3 regions of the Leclercia pneumoniae genome follow, and region 2 is predicted to be linked to each of the others. Evidence: predicted binding sites of a transcription regulator. Region 2 holds the regulator's gene; each other region holds the start of a gene.
The links. Region 2 encodes PhoB, which activates phosphate uptake and scavenging genes when phosphate is short. Its sites were predicted from a motif close to CTGTCATAAAACTGNCNNAT; they were not measured.
Positions count from the first base shown of each region.

Region 1: a site for PhoB is predicted at 1,791-1,810, ahead of pstS (phosphate ABC transporter substrate-binding protein PstS). Genes of this name have one in related genera too.
Region 3: a site for PhoB is predicted at 2,209-2,228, ahead of kdgR (DNA-binding transcriptional regulator KdgR). Genes of this name have one in related genera too.

Region 1 covers NZ_CP071383.1:4,366,973-4,371,213, forward strand. The annotation lists gene glmS (glutamine--fructose-6-phosphate transaminase (isomerizing)) at 1-1,598, shown strand, start outside; gene pstS (phosphate ABC transporter substrate-binding protein PstS) at 1,898-2,938, shown strand; gene pstC (phosphate ABC transporter permease PstC) at 3,018-3,977, shown strand; gene pstA (phosphate ABC transporter permease PstA) at 3,977-4,241, shown strand, end outside.
Region 2 covers NZ_CP071383.1:936,408-940,648, forward strand. The annotation lists gene sbcC (exonuclease subunit SbcC) at 1-101, opposite strand, end outside; gene sbcD (exonuclease subunit SbcD) at 98-1,303, opposite strand; gene phoB (phosphate response regulator transcription factor PhoB) at 1,486-2,175, shown strand; gene phoR (phosphate regulon sensor histidine kinase PhoR) at 2,197-3,483, shown strand; gene brnQ (branched-chain amino acid transporter carrier protein BrnQ) at 3,902-4,241, shown strand, end outside.
Region 3 covers NZ_CP071383.1:2,573,070-2,577,310, reverse strand. The annotation lists gene htpX (protease HtpX) at 1-723, shown strand, start outside; gene JZ655_RS12535 (MFS transporter) at 772-2,142, opposite strand; gene kdgR (DNA-binding transcriptional regulator KdgR) at 2,320-3,111, shown strand; gene JZ655_RS12525 (YobH family protein) at 3,161-3,400, opposite strand; gene mgrB (PhoP/PhoQ regulatory lipoprotein MgrB) at 3,562-3,705, shown strand; gene JZ655_RS12515 (YebO family protein) at 3,780-4,070, shown strand; gene JZ655_RS12510 (MBL fold metallo-hydrolase) at 4,091-4,241, shown strand, end outside.

The sequences.
Region 1 (4,241 bases), 960 kb from region 2:
ACGGCGAGCCCTCTGAAGGCAATGCGCACCCGCATGTCTCTGAACATATCGTGGTGGTGCATAACGGCATCATTGAAAACCACGAACCGCTGCGTGAAGAGCTGAAAGCGCGCGGTTATACCTTCGTCTCTGAAACTGACACCGAAGTCATTGCCCACCTGGTACATTGGGAACTGGCACAGGGCGGTACGCTGCGTGAAGCGGTACTGCGCGCTATTCCTCAACTGCGTGGCGCTTATGGCACGGTGATCATGGATTCCCGCGATCCGTCCACGCTGCTGGCGGCTCGCTCCGGCAGCCCGATGGTTATTGGCCTGGGCATGGGTGAAAACTTCATTGCTTCCGACCAGCTGGCCCTGTTGCCGGTGACACGTCGCTTTATCTTCCTCGAAGAGGGTGACATCGCGGAAGTGACACGCCGTAGCGTGACCGTATTCGATACTAAAGGCGTTCAGGTTGAACGCGCTGAGATCGAATCTAACCTGCAGTATGACGCGGGCGACAAGGGCGCGTATCGTCACTACATGCAGAAAGAGATCTACGAGCAGCCAAACGCCATCAAAAACACTCTGACCGGGCGTATCAGCCACGGTGAAGTGGATCTGAGCGAACTGGGGGCCAATGCCAATGAGATGCTGGCGAAAGTTGAGCATATCCAGATCGTGGCCTGCGGGACCTCTTACAACTCCGGTATGGTTTCTCGCTACTGGTTCGAATCGCTGGCCGGTGTGCCTTGTGATGTGGAGATCGCTTCCGAATTCCGCTATCGCAAATCGGCCGTACGCAAAAACAGCCTGATGATCACCCTGTCTCAGTCCGGTGAGACCGCCGATACACTCGCGGCGCTGCGCCTGTCGAAAGAGCTGGGCTATCTCGGTTCGCTGGCAATCTGCAACGTTCCGGGCTCGTCCCTGGTGCGTGAATCCGATCTGGCGCTGATGACCAAAGCGGGCACCGAAATCGGCGTGGCCTCTACCAAGGCCTTTACCACCCAACTGACCGTTCTGCTGATGCTGGTGGCGAAACTGGCGCGTCTGAAAGGCCTGGATGCTTCTGTTGAGCACGACATCGTTCACGGTCTGCAGGCGTTGCCGAGCCGTATCGAGCAGATGCTGTCGCAGGACAAGCGTATCGAAGCGCTGGCTGAAGATTTCTCCGACAAACATCACGCACTGTTCCTGGGGCGTGGCGATCAGTATCCCATTGCGCTGGAAGGTGCATTGAAGCTGAAAGAGATCTCCTACATCCACGCAGAAGCCTACGCAGCAGGCGAGCTGAAACACGGTCCGCTGGCGCTGATTGATGCTGATATGCCGGTTATCGTTGTCGCACCTAACAATGAACTGCTGGAAAAACTGAAGTCCAACATCGAAGAAGTGCGCGCCCGTGGTGGCCAGCTGTATGTCTTCGCCGATCAGGATGCCGGTTTTGTGAGTAACGACAACATGCACATCATTGAGATGCCGCATGTGGAAGAGGTCATTGCACCTATCTTCTACACCGTGCCGCTGCAGCTTCTGTCTTATCACGTCGCGCTGATTAAAGGCACCGACGTTGACCAGCCACGTAACCTGGCGAAGTCGGTTACTGTCGAGTAATACCTCCAGGCTCCACCTTTGGGTGGAGCTTTTCTCCCCGTTTTTTTCTTCTTGTGATGATGACAACCTGTCATCTTCAGCTATTTTTTGAGTGTCATAGAAAGAAAATTTTTCTGCAATCTTACTGTCAAAAAACCCATCAAATTACTGATAATAAAGAGTTATCTGTTTTAGATTAAAGTGAAATTTTCACTGTAATAAAACTGTCATAATTCGGACATTTATCTGTCACCTGTTTGTCCTATTTTGCTCCTCGTAGCCACTAAACAACGATTTACCAAAATCTTGCAGGAGACATTATGAAAGTTATGCGTACCACTGTCGCAACTGTTGTCGCCGCGACCTTATCGATGAGCGCGTTCTCTGTGTTCGCAGAGGCAAGCCTGACTGGTGCTGGTGCAACCTTCCCTGCGCCGGTGTATGCCAAATGGGCTGATACTTACCAGAAAGAGACTGGTAATAAGGTGAACTACCAGGGTATCGGCTCCTCCGGTGGCGTTAAACAAATTACCGCGAATACCGTTGATTTCGGCGCATCAGACGCTCCGCTGTCTGATGAGAAACTGAACCAGGAAGGTCTGTTCCAGTTCCCGACCGTTATCGGTGGTGTTGTGCTGGCCGTGAATATCCCGGGCCTGAAGTCTGGCGAGCTGGTGCTGGATGGTAAAACGCTGGGTGATATCTACCTCGGCAAAATCAAAAAATGGGATGACGAAGCCATCACTAAACTGAACCCGGGCGTGAAACTGCCTTCGCAGAACATCGCTGTGGTTCGTCGTGCTGACGGTTCCGGTACCTCCTTCGTCTTCACCAGCTACCTGGCGAAAGTGAACGAAGAGTGGAAATCCAAAGTAGGTTCTGGCTCTACCGTGAACTGGCCAACCGGTCTGGGCGGTAAAGGTAACGACGGTATCGCCGCGTTCGTACAGCGTCTGCCAGGCTCAATCGGCTACGTAGAGTACGCTTACGCGAAGCAGAACAACCTGGCTTACACCAAGCTGGTTTCTGCTGACGGCAAACCGGTGAGCCCGACCGAAGAGACCTTTGCTAACGCAGCAAAAGGCGCTGACTGGAGCAAATCCTTCGCACAGGATCTGACAAACCAGAAAGGTGACGAAGCCTGGCCAATCACCTCCACGACCTTCATCCTGGTTCATAAAGATCAGAAGAAACCTGAACAAGGCACAGAAGTGCTGAAGTTCTTCGACTGGGCATACAAAAACGGCGGCAAACAGGCTAATGACCTGGATTACGCCAGCCTGCCGGACAGCGTGGTTGAGCAGATTCGTGCTGCATGGAAAACTAACGTGAAAGATAGCAGCGGTAAAGCGCTGTACTAACAGGATATTTTTGACGAAGATGGCGGGGGCGCAAGCGCCCGCCACCTTTCGTGAAACGACGTTAACAGAAGAGTAATTTATGGCTGCAACCAAGCCTGCTTTTAATCCTCCGGGAAAAAAAGGCGACATGATCTTCAGCGCGCTAGTAAAACTGGCTGCGCTGATTGTGCTATTGCTGCTGGGCGGCATTATCGTGTCTCTGATTTTCTCCTCCTGGCCGAGCATTCAGAAATTCGGTTTCTCCTTCCTGTGGACCAAAGAGTGGGATGCGCCAAACGAAGTCTTTGGTGCGCTGGTACCCATTTACGGTACCCTGGTGACCTCGCTCATTGCCCTACTGATTGCGGTTCCGGTGAGTTTTGGTATCGCCCTGTTCCTGACGGAGCTGGCACCTGGCTGGCTGCGACGTCCGCTTGGTATCGCCATTGAACTGCTGGCGGCCATTCCGAGTATCGTATACGGCATGTGGGGCCTGTTTATCTTTGCCCCGCTGTTCGCCACATACTTCCAGGAGCCGGTTGGGAATGTGCTCTCTGCCATTCCGTTTGTGGGCGCGCTGTTCTCAGGCCCGGCGTTCGGTATCGGTATTCTGGCTGCAGGCGTGATCCTCGCCATCATGATTATTCCGTACATTGCGGCGGTTATGCGCGATGTCTTCGAACAAACCCCGGTGATGATGAAAGAGTCGGCCTACGGGATCGGCTGTACCACCTGGGAAGTTATCTGGCGCATCGTTCTTCCGTTCACCAAAAATGGGGTGATCGGGGGCATCATGTTGGGCCTGGGGCGTGCGCTGGGCGAAACTATGGCGGTGACCTTTATCATTGGTAACACCTACCAGCTCGATAGCGTCTCACTTTATATGCCGGGTAACAGCATTACTTCTGCGCTGGCGAACGAATTCGCCGAAGCGGAATCGGGGCTGCACGTTGCGGCGCTGATGGAACTGGGTCTGATTCTGTTTGTTATCACCTTCATTGTTCTGGCGATTTCTAAGCTGATGATTATGCGTCTCGCTAAAAATGAGGGGGCACGCTAATGGCGACTCTCGAAATGCAAAACACCGCTGAGCTGGCGGAATCCCGCCGCAAAATGCAGGCCAGACGCCGCACGAAGAACCGCATTGCGCTGACGCTCTCCATGGGGACGATGGCATTCGGTCTGTTCTGGCTGGTCTGGATTCTTTTCTCCACCGTGGTACGCGGTATCGATGGAATGTCGCTGGCGCTATTCACCGAGATGACGCCGCCGCCGAATACGGCGGGCGGGGGGCTGGCAAACGCCCTGGCGGGCAGTGGCCTGC
Region 2 (4,241 bases):
GCAAACAGGCCGTTGCTGAGAAAGGGCTCGGCGGTGAAGTCGATTTTCCACTCACCCTTTAATGAATTGAGGTTCTTCAGGCGCAGACTCAAAATTTTCATGGGTGCGACTCCTCGTCATTCAGGGTATTCAGCGCATCGTTAAATAGCTCATTCAGCCGCGCGCGCCGTGTTTCATCCAGCTCTTCCTGGGCCAGTCGCCGTTCGAAGACCTCTTCCACCTTCAGTTCACTCAATGTCTCGCGCTGGGCGGCGAGCAGACTTTTCTGGCGCTGTTCCCGGCTGCGGCGCACCAGTAACACCTCTACCGGCAGATCCTCGGTGAGCGCCTGAATTTTGCGCTGCATATTGTGCAGGTATTCGTCGGTAGTGATCTCAATATCGAGCCATACTGGCGGGGTTTGCGCGACGCCGCGCCACTGTTCAAGCTGCTGGGTAATTGACGCCAGGTCGCCTTTCAGGACGGCCAGTTGCTGGGTTACCGGCACCTCCAGCGTCTCGACGGCGCTCAGCTTGCCGTCATGGAAGCTGACCAGATGCACGCTTTTGTTTTTCCCCGTCTCGTCAAAGCTAAGGGCGATAGGGGAGCCGCAGTAGCGGATATGCTCACAGCCGCCGATGACCTGCGCCCGATGAATATGGCCCAGCGCGATATAGTCCGCCGCCGGGAAGTTCTGCGCCGGGAACGCGTCCAGCGTGCCGATATAGATGTCGCGGACCGCATCGCTTTTACTGGCGCCAACGGTCGTCAGATGGCCCGTGGCGATCACCGGCAAGGCGCTATCGCTCCGCAGGGCACAGGCGTCGGCATATTGTCTGGCGTAATAATCGGTAATGGCCTGCAGGAGATGCTGCTGCTTCTCTGCACCGGACATCCCCGCCTGGCTCTGCACCACATCGCGAGGGCGTAAAAACGGTACCGGGCAGAGTATGGCACCCGGGGTGCCGTCGCGTTTTTTTAACACCTGCGGTGGGTGTCCGGTGCTGGCGATAACGGTCGTATTCAGAAACGCCAGCAGATCGCGGGATTCGTTCAGGGTCGCCACGGAATCATGATTGCCTGCGACAATCACCAGATGGCAGCCGGTCTGCTGCAGGTTCACCACAAAACGGTTATAAAGCTCACGCGCATAGCTGGGAGGCGATCCGGTATCGAAGATATCTCCGGCGACGACGATGGCATCTACCTGCTGCGCTTGCGCTACCTCCAGCAGCCAGTTGAGGAAGGCTTCATGTTCATTGGCGCGGCTCTTACTGTAAAAATTCTGACCCAGGTGCCAGTCTGAGGTGTGAAGTATGCGCATAACAGATCCGTGGCAAAAAGAGGGGAAGGGGATTATAAACGTCTAAAGGCAGGAAAATCACGGCTGCCAGAAAACAACAGCTTGCCATCTGAGCTGGAACAGTTTTTCATAAATCTGTCACAAATCTGACGCATAATGACGCCGCATTACAATCATGTAACCTAATTAAGACAGGGCAATGTATGGCGAGACGTATTCTGGTCGTAGAAGATGAAGCACCTATCCGTGAAATGGTCTGTTTCGTGCTTGAGCAAAATGGCTTTCAGCCCGTTGAAGCCGAGGATTATGACAGTGCGGTGAACCAGCTCAACGAACCCTGGCCCGATCTTATTTTGCTGGACTGGATGCTGCCTGGCGGCTCGGGTCTGCAATTTATCAAACACATTAAACGTGAAGCCCTGACCCGGGATATCCCGGTGGTGATGCTGACCGCGCGTGGTGAAGAGGAGGATCGTGTCCGCGGTCTGGAAACCGGCGCGGATGATTACATCACCAAGCCCTTCTCGCCAAAAGAGCTGGTGGCGCGTATCAAAGCCGTGATGCGCCGCATCTCGCCGATGGCGGTGGAAGAGGTGATTGAGATGCAGGGACTTAGCCTGGATCCTACCTCACATCGCGTCATGACCGGCGAAAACCCACTCGATATGGGCCCCACCGAATTCAAATTATTGCACTTCTTTATGACCCACCCGGAGCGTGTCTACAGCCGCGAACAGTTGCTCAACAATGTCTGGGGAACTAACGTCTATGTCGAAGACCGGACGGTGGATGTCCATATCAGGCGCCTTCGCAAAGCGCTGGAACTCAGCGGGCACGATCGCATGGTGCAGACGGTCCGCGGCACGGGTTATCGATTCTCGACCCGTTACTGAACAATGACAGGAGTGTGACGCGTGCTGGAACGTCTGTCATGGAAAAGGCTTTTATTTGAACTGATCTTATGCTGCATTCCGGCCCTGATTCTGGGGGCCGTGTTAGGTTATCTTCCGTGGTTTTTACTTGCGGCAGTGACCGGCCTGCTTATCTGGCACTTCTGGAATTTATTGCGTCTCTCCTGGTGGCTATGGGTAGACAGAAGCATGACCCCACCGCCGGGTAGCGGCAGTTGGGAGCCGCTCCTGTATGGCCTGCACCAGATGCAGATGCGTAATAAAAAGCGTCGACGCGAGCTGGGTAGCCTGATTAAGCGCTTTCGCAGCGGTGCCGAATCGTTGCCGGACGCGGTGGTGTTGACCACCGAAGAGGGGGCGATCTTCTGGTGTAATGGCCTGGCGCAGCAGCTTCTTGGCCTGCGCTGGCCGGACGATAACGGCCAGAATATCCTTAACTTGCTGCGTTATCCGGAATTCGCCCGTTACCTGAAAGCGCGCGATTTTACCCGCCCGCACAATCTGGTACTGAACAATAGCCGTCATCTTGAGATCCGCGTCATGCCTTACAGCGATCAACAGTGGTTGATGGTGGCGCGTGACGTGACCCAGATGCACCAGCTGGAAGGGGCGCGTAGAAACTTCTTTGCTAACGTCAGCCATGAGTTGCGTACGCCGTTAACGGTGTTGCAGGGCTATCTGGAGATGATGCAGGAGCAGACGCTGGAGGGAGCACCGCGCGAGAAAGCGTTGCACACCATGCGTGAACAGACCCACCGGATGGAGGGGCTGGTTCGCCAGTTATTGACGCTTTCGCGTATCGAAGCCGCACCAACGCTGGCGCTGAACGATACCATTGATGTGCCGATGATGCTGCGCCTGCTCGAACGTGAAGCCCAGACCTTAAGCCACGGTAGACACCAGCTGAGCTTCGACGTGGACAACACGTTAAAAGTGCGCGGCAGTGAAGATGAACTGCGCAGCGCCATCTCGAACCTGGTATATAATGCGGTGAATCACACCCCTGAGGGCACCTCGATTAAGGTGCGCTGGCAGCGTGTCGCTTCCGGCGCGGAGTTCAGCGTTGATGATGATGGACCCGGGGTGGCACCAGAACACATTCCGCGTTTGACTGAACGCTTCTACCGGGTGGATAAAGCCCGATCCCGGCAGACCGGGGGCAGTGGCCTGGGGCTGGCGATTGTGAAGCATGCCATTAATCACCATGAAAGCCGGCTCGATATCTCCAGCCAGCCCGGCGTAAGCACGCGTTTCAGCTTCGTTATTCCGGAACGTTTGCTTGCCAGTTGAAAGGGCTGAGAGGAGTGCTGTAATCGGAAGTTGCCACAGGCCAGCGAAAGCTGGCCTGTTTACTTTGCAGTCAGGCGAAGCGAGCATGATTTTCATACTGCTGTTGCTTTTTTGTTCGCATGATTAGCCATGAGTTTTTCTTATACATGGTTCATTGTTCCAATCACTCTTTTCATTCCGGCATAATGTTCTGGTTTTGAGATCCTATATTGCCTTTAAACGTTATAAGCGTTTAAATTGCGCCCCAGATATCGTCATACCGACTATATTTGCGTGGTAAATCGAAAAACTATTCTTCTCCACGCCAGTACGGGAGTATATCCCACTGAAATTGAGTATTTTTTCCGCTGTTTTGTCCCGGCAGGGATGGCGAAAAATTCATCGTTTTCAACACCACATCCACAGGCAGTAAGGTTTTATGACCCATCATCTGAAATCGCGCGACATCGTTGCGCTGGGCTTTATGACATTTGCGCTGTTCGTTGGCGCAGGCAACATCATCTTTCCTCCCATGGTTGGCTTGCAGGCGGGTGAACACGTCTGGACGGCAGCCATTGGCTTCCTGATCACTGCCGTGGGTCTGCCGGTGCTAACCGTTATCGCGCTGGCGAAAGTGGGCGGCGGCGTAGACAGCCTCAGCACCCCGATTGGTAAAGTGGCTGGCATTCTGCTGGCGACCGTCTGTTATCTGGCCGTGGGCCCGCTGTTTGCCACGCCACGTACCGCGACCGTCTCATTCGAAGTGGGGATCGCGCCCC
Region 3 (4,241 bases), 1.6 Mb from region 2:
TCAAAGTGGATGGCGCTCAAATCCGTGGGCGGCGAAGTGATTGAGCAACCCCGCAATGATATGGAACAGTGGCTGATGACCACCGTGGCAAACCAGTCCCGCCAGGCAGGTATCGCAATGCCACAGGTGGCTATTTACCACGCGCCGGATATCAACGCCTTCGCAACAGGTGCGCGTCGTGACGCCTCACTGGTTGCCGTCAGCACTGGCCTGCTGCAGAACATGAGCCGTGACGAAGCCGAAGCGGTTATCGCTCACGAAATTAGCCACATTGCCAATGGTGATATGGTGACTATGACCCTGATTCAGGGCGTAGTGAACACCTTCGTGATCTTCATTTCACGTATTCTGGCGCAGATCGCGGCCGGGTTTATGGGCGGCAACCGTGATGAAGGTGAAGGTAACAACGGCAACCCACTGATCTACTTTGCAGTTTCAATGGTGCTGGAGCTGGTGTTTGGTATCCTGGCAAGCATTATCACCATGTGGTTCTCCCGCCACCGTGAATTCCACGCGGATGCGGGCTCGGCAAAACTGGTGGGTCGCGAGAAGATGATTGCTGCCCTGCAGCGTCTGAAAACCAGCTACGAACCGCAGGAAGCAAACACCATGATGGCATTCTGCATCAACGGTAAATCTAAATCGCTGAGCGAGCTGTTCATGTCTCACCCGCCGCTGGATAAACGTATCGAAGCGTTACGTAGTGGGGAATATCTGAAGTAAGCCCGCCCGGGCAGACAAATAAAGCGCGTCATTCGACGCGCTTTTTTATTAGCTGCGTTTGGACAGGGTGATCCGCATACCGCTTATTACCGCCGCAAGCGTCGCGAGGGCACCTGCGGTGATCAAAGCCACATGCGTACCCTTATCGCCGGCCATATTGAACATTAATGCCACCAGCGCAGCGCCGCTACTCTGCCCCAGCAGGCGCGCCGTGCCGAGCATACCGCTGGCTCCTCCGCTGCGGTGGGGTGGGGCGGCGGTGATGATCGTGTGATTATTGGGCGACTGAAACAGTCCAAACCCCGCGCCGCATAAAATCATACGCCAGATGATATCCAGATCGCCCGGGGCGGCGGGCAGCAAAGCCAGGGCAAACATGCCGGATGCCATCACGGCCAGTCCCAGTGCCCCCAGTAACCCGGCATGCAGACGCTCAATCAGGTAGCCTGCCAGCGGGGCCATCACCATGGTTGCCAGCGGCCAGGGGGTCAGGAGCAGTCCCGTCTCCACTTCCGAACGTCCCACCACGCTTTGCAGGAAGAAGGGCAACGAAACCAGGGCCAGCATTTGCGCGCAGAATGAACAAATCGAGGTGCAAATAGAGAGGGAGAAGAGCGGAATACGCAGTAAGTCTACCGGCAGCAGCGGCACCGGCAGGGCGAGCTGACGACGGGCAAAAAAGAAGCCGATAATCAATAATGCCATTACTTCACCGGCGATTAAGAGCCGCGATTGCCCCTGAGCAAAGCCGCTGAGCGCAGTAATAAGCAAACCGAAGGTCAGGGCGTTCATGACGGCGCTCGGTAGATCGAAGCGCGGCATGCTGCTCTTCGCCGCATTCGCGGGAAGAAAACGCAGCGCAAAGAGCAGTGCCACAACGCCCAGCGGTACGTTAATGAGGAATAACCACTGCCAGGAGGCCACGGAGAGGATCGCCGCTGCGAGGGTCGGTCCCGCAGCAGAAGAGACCGCCACAATAAACGAGTTAATGCCCATGCCGCGCCCAAGCTGGCGCTTCGGAAAGATGAGCCGGATTAACGCGGTATTAACGCTCATTAGCGCCGCACCACCAAAGCCCTGCGCAATACGTGCCAGCGTCAACATCGGGAGGTTATCTGCGAGAGCGCAAAATAGCGACGTAATGGTAAAGACCACCAGGCCGCATTGATAAACGCGGCGATAGCCAAACATATCCCCGAGAAAAGAGAACGAGAGCAGCGAGATAACGATGGCAATTTGATAGGCGTTAACAATCCAGATAGAACTGGCAGGAGAGGCGTGCAGATCGCTGGCAATGGTTGGCAGCGCGACGTTGGCAATGGCCCCGTCCAGTACGGCCATGGAGATGCCAATAATAATAGTGGCTATCGCGCCATAGCGCTGCGGTAAGGGCAGGCCATCAGGGGGAGTCGTGGTCATGTCATCGATCTGCGTCAGAGGTAATTATATTCAGGGTAATTATTTTAACATGCTTATTTTGGTTATATGTCGCAGATTTGTAACCAGGTAAGCCAGGATTGATTGCAGCGAAGCCAGTACGAATTTATAATAAAAACCAGTTCTGATTTTTATAAAACACTTGCTTTGAGGTGATAAATGGCAATCGCAGATTTGGATAAACAACCAGATTCTGTCTCTTCTGTGTTGAAGGTGTTTGGCATCCTGCAGGCGCTTGGAGAAGAGCGCGAAATTGGTATTACCGAGCTGTCACAGCGTGTGATGATGTCGAAAAGCACCGTTTATCGCTTTTTGCAGACCATGAAATCACTGGGCTATGTTGCACAGGAAGGGGAGTCGGAAAAATACTCTCTGACCCTGAAGCTGTTTGAGCTGGGCGCGCGCGCGTTGCAAAATGTCGACCTGATTCGTAGCGCAGATATTCAGATGCGTGAACTTTCGCGTCTGACGAAAGAGACTGTGCACCTGGGGGCGCTGGACGAAGACAGCATTGTTTATATCCATAAGATCGACTCGATGTACAACCTGCGTATGTACTCCCGTATCGGTCGCCGTAATCCGCTCTACAGCACGGCCATCGGTAAGGTTTTACTGGCATGGCGTGACCGCGAAGAGGTTAAGCAAATTCTGGAAGGTGTAGAGTACAAACGCAGCACTGAGCGTACGATCACCACCACGGAAGGGTTACTCACGGTACTGGATAAGGTACGTGAACAGGGTTACGGTGAAGATAACGAGGAACAGGAAGAAGGGCTGCGCTGTATTGGCGTCCCGGTGTTTGACCGCTTTGGTGTGGTGATCGCTGGCCTGAGTATCTCTTTCCCGACGCTACGCTTCTCTGAAGAGCGTCTGCATGAGTACGTTGAAATGCTGCATACCGCGGCGCGAAAAATTTCTGAACAGATGGGCTATAACGACTATCCGTTCTGAACACATAAAAAAAGCCGCTACGTTAGCGGCTTTTCACTAATACCGATGGTTAGCCGTTATCAACGACCGTTTCGCTTTTACGCAAAATTGGGCAGTTGGTCAGGCCGATAATCCCACTATCCGAATGGATGTACTGGGCCGTGCTGGTGCCACGTGCAGTGAGGTATTTACACTGGATACCCAGCCCCGCAGCGTTTTCATGACTGCCAATCAAGATACCGTAGCCTGACAACAATAAACCAATCCAGATAAGGGCTAAAATCACAACTGTGCGAATAATTAAGCGCATCATTGCCTCTTTTATAATGGTTCTTCCTGCCTCTAAGCCTATCCTGTTAGCTATATGAAACAAGTACATGATTCCGAAAACGGGACGATGGCGTTACAGTTAGCCCCGGTTTAAGTTAAGCATGGTAACCTGGTAGCCTAAGTGAGTAGACGGAGAGTGTAGTGAAGAAAATACGCTGGGTCATTCTGGTGGTAGTGTTGATTGCCTGCGTCGTTATGTGGACGCAGATGATCAATGTGATGTGCGATCAGGATGTACAGTTTTTTAGCGGTATATGTTCTATCAATAAGTTTATCCCCTGGTAGCAGGCATTTTTATGGCAAGTGATTTCCTTCCTCAACGCGAGTGGTAAAATAGCCGTTTTTAGTGAGGTGGTGAAATGGGTGAGTTGTTGAATACTGGAGTGCTTAGCATGGCATCTCTGGTCATATCCGTCGTGTTGCTGGTGGTGGGTTTGGTACTGTGGTTTTTCGTCAACCGCGCCAGCTCCCGGACAAATGAACAAATTGAGTTACTGGAGACGTTGGTTGATCTCCAGAAAAGACAAAATGCGCTGCTTCGTCGTCTGTGTGAAGCCAATGAACCGGACGTCGAAGAAGAGGTTAAACCCGCTGCTGCGCCCGTGAAAGATGAAAGCGACGACTTTATTCGTCTGGTCGCTGAGCGTTAATCGCATCTGGGGAGGTGAACATGACCCGGAAAAATCCCTGGTATAACCCCTCCCTGCCTCACCATACCCCGCAGGGTTTTCGCAATACTTCTGCTGCTGGGTACCAGCCTGGAGATGTTGAGCGCTGGCGCAAAGAGCGCAAAGCTGCCGGTTTACCGAAACCTCCTCGCG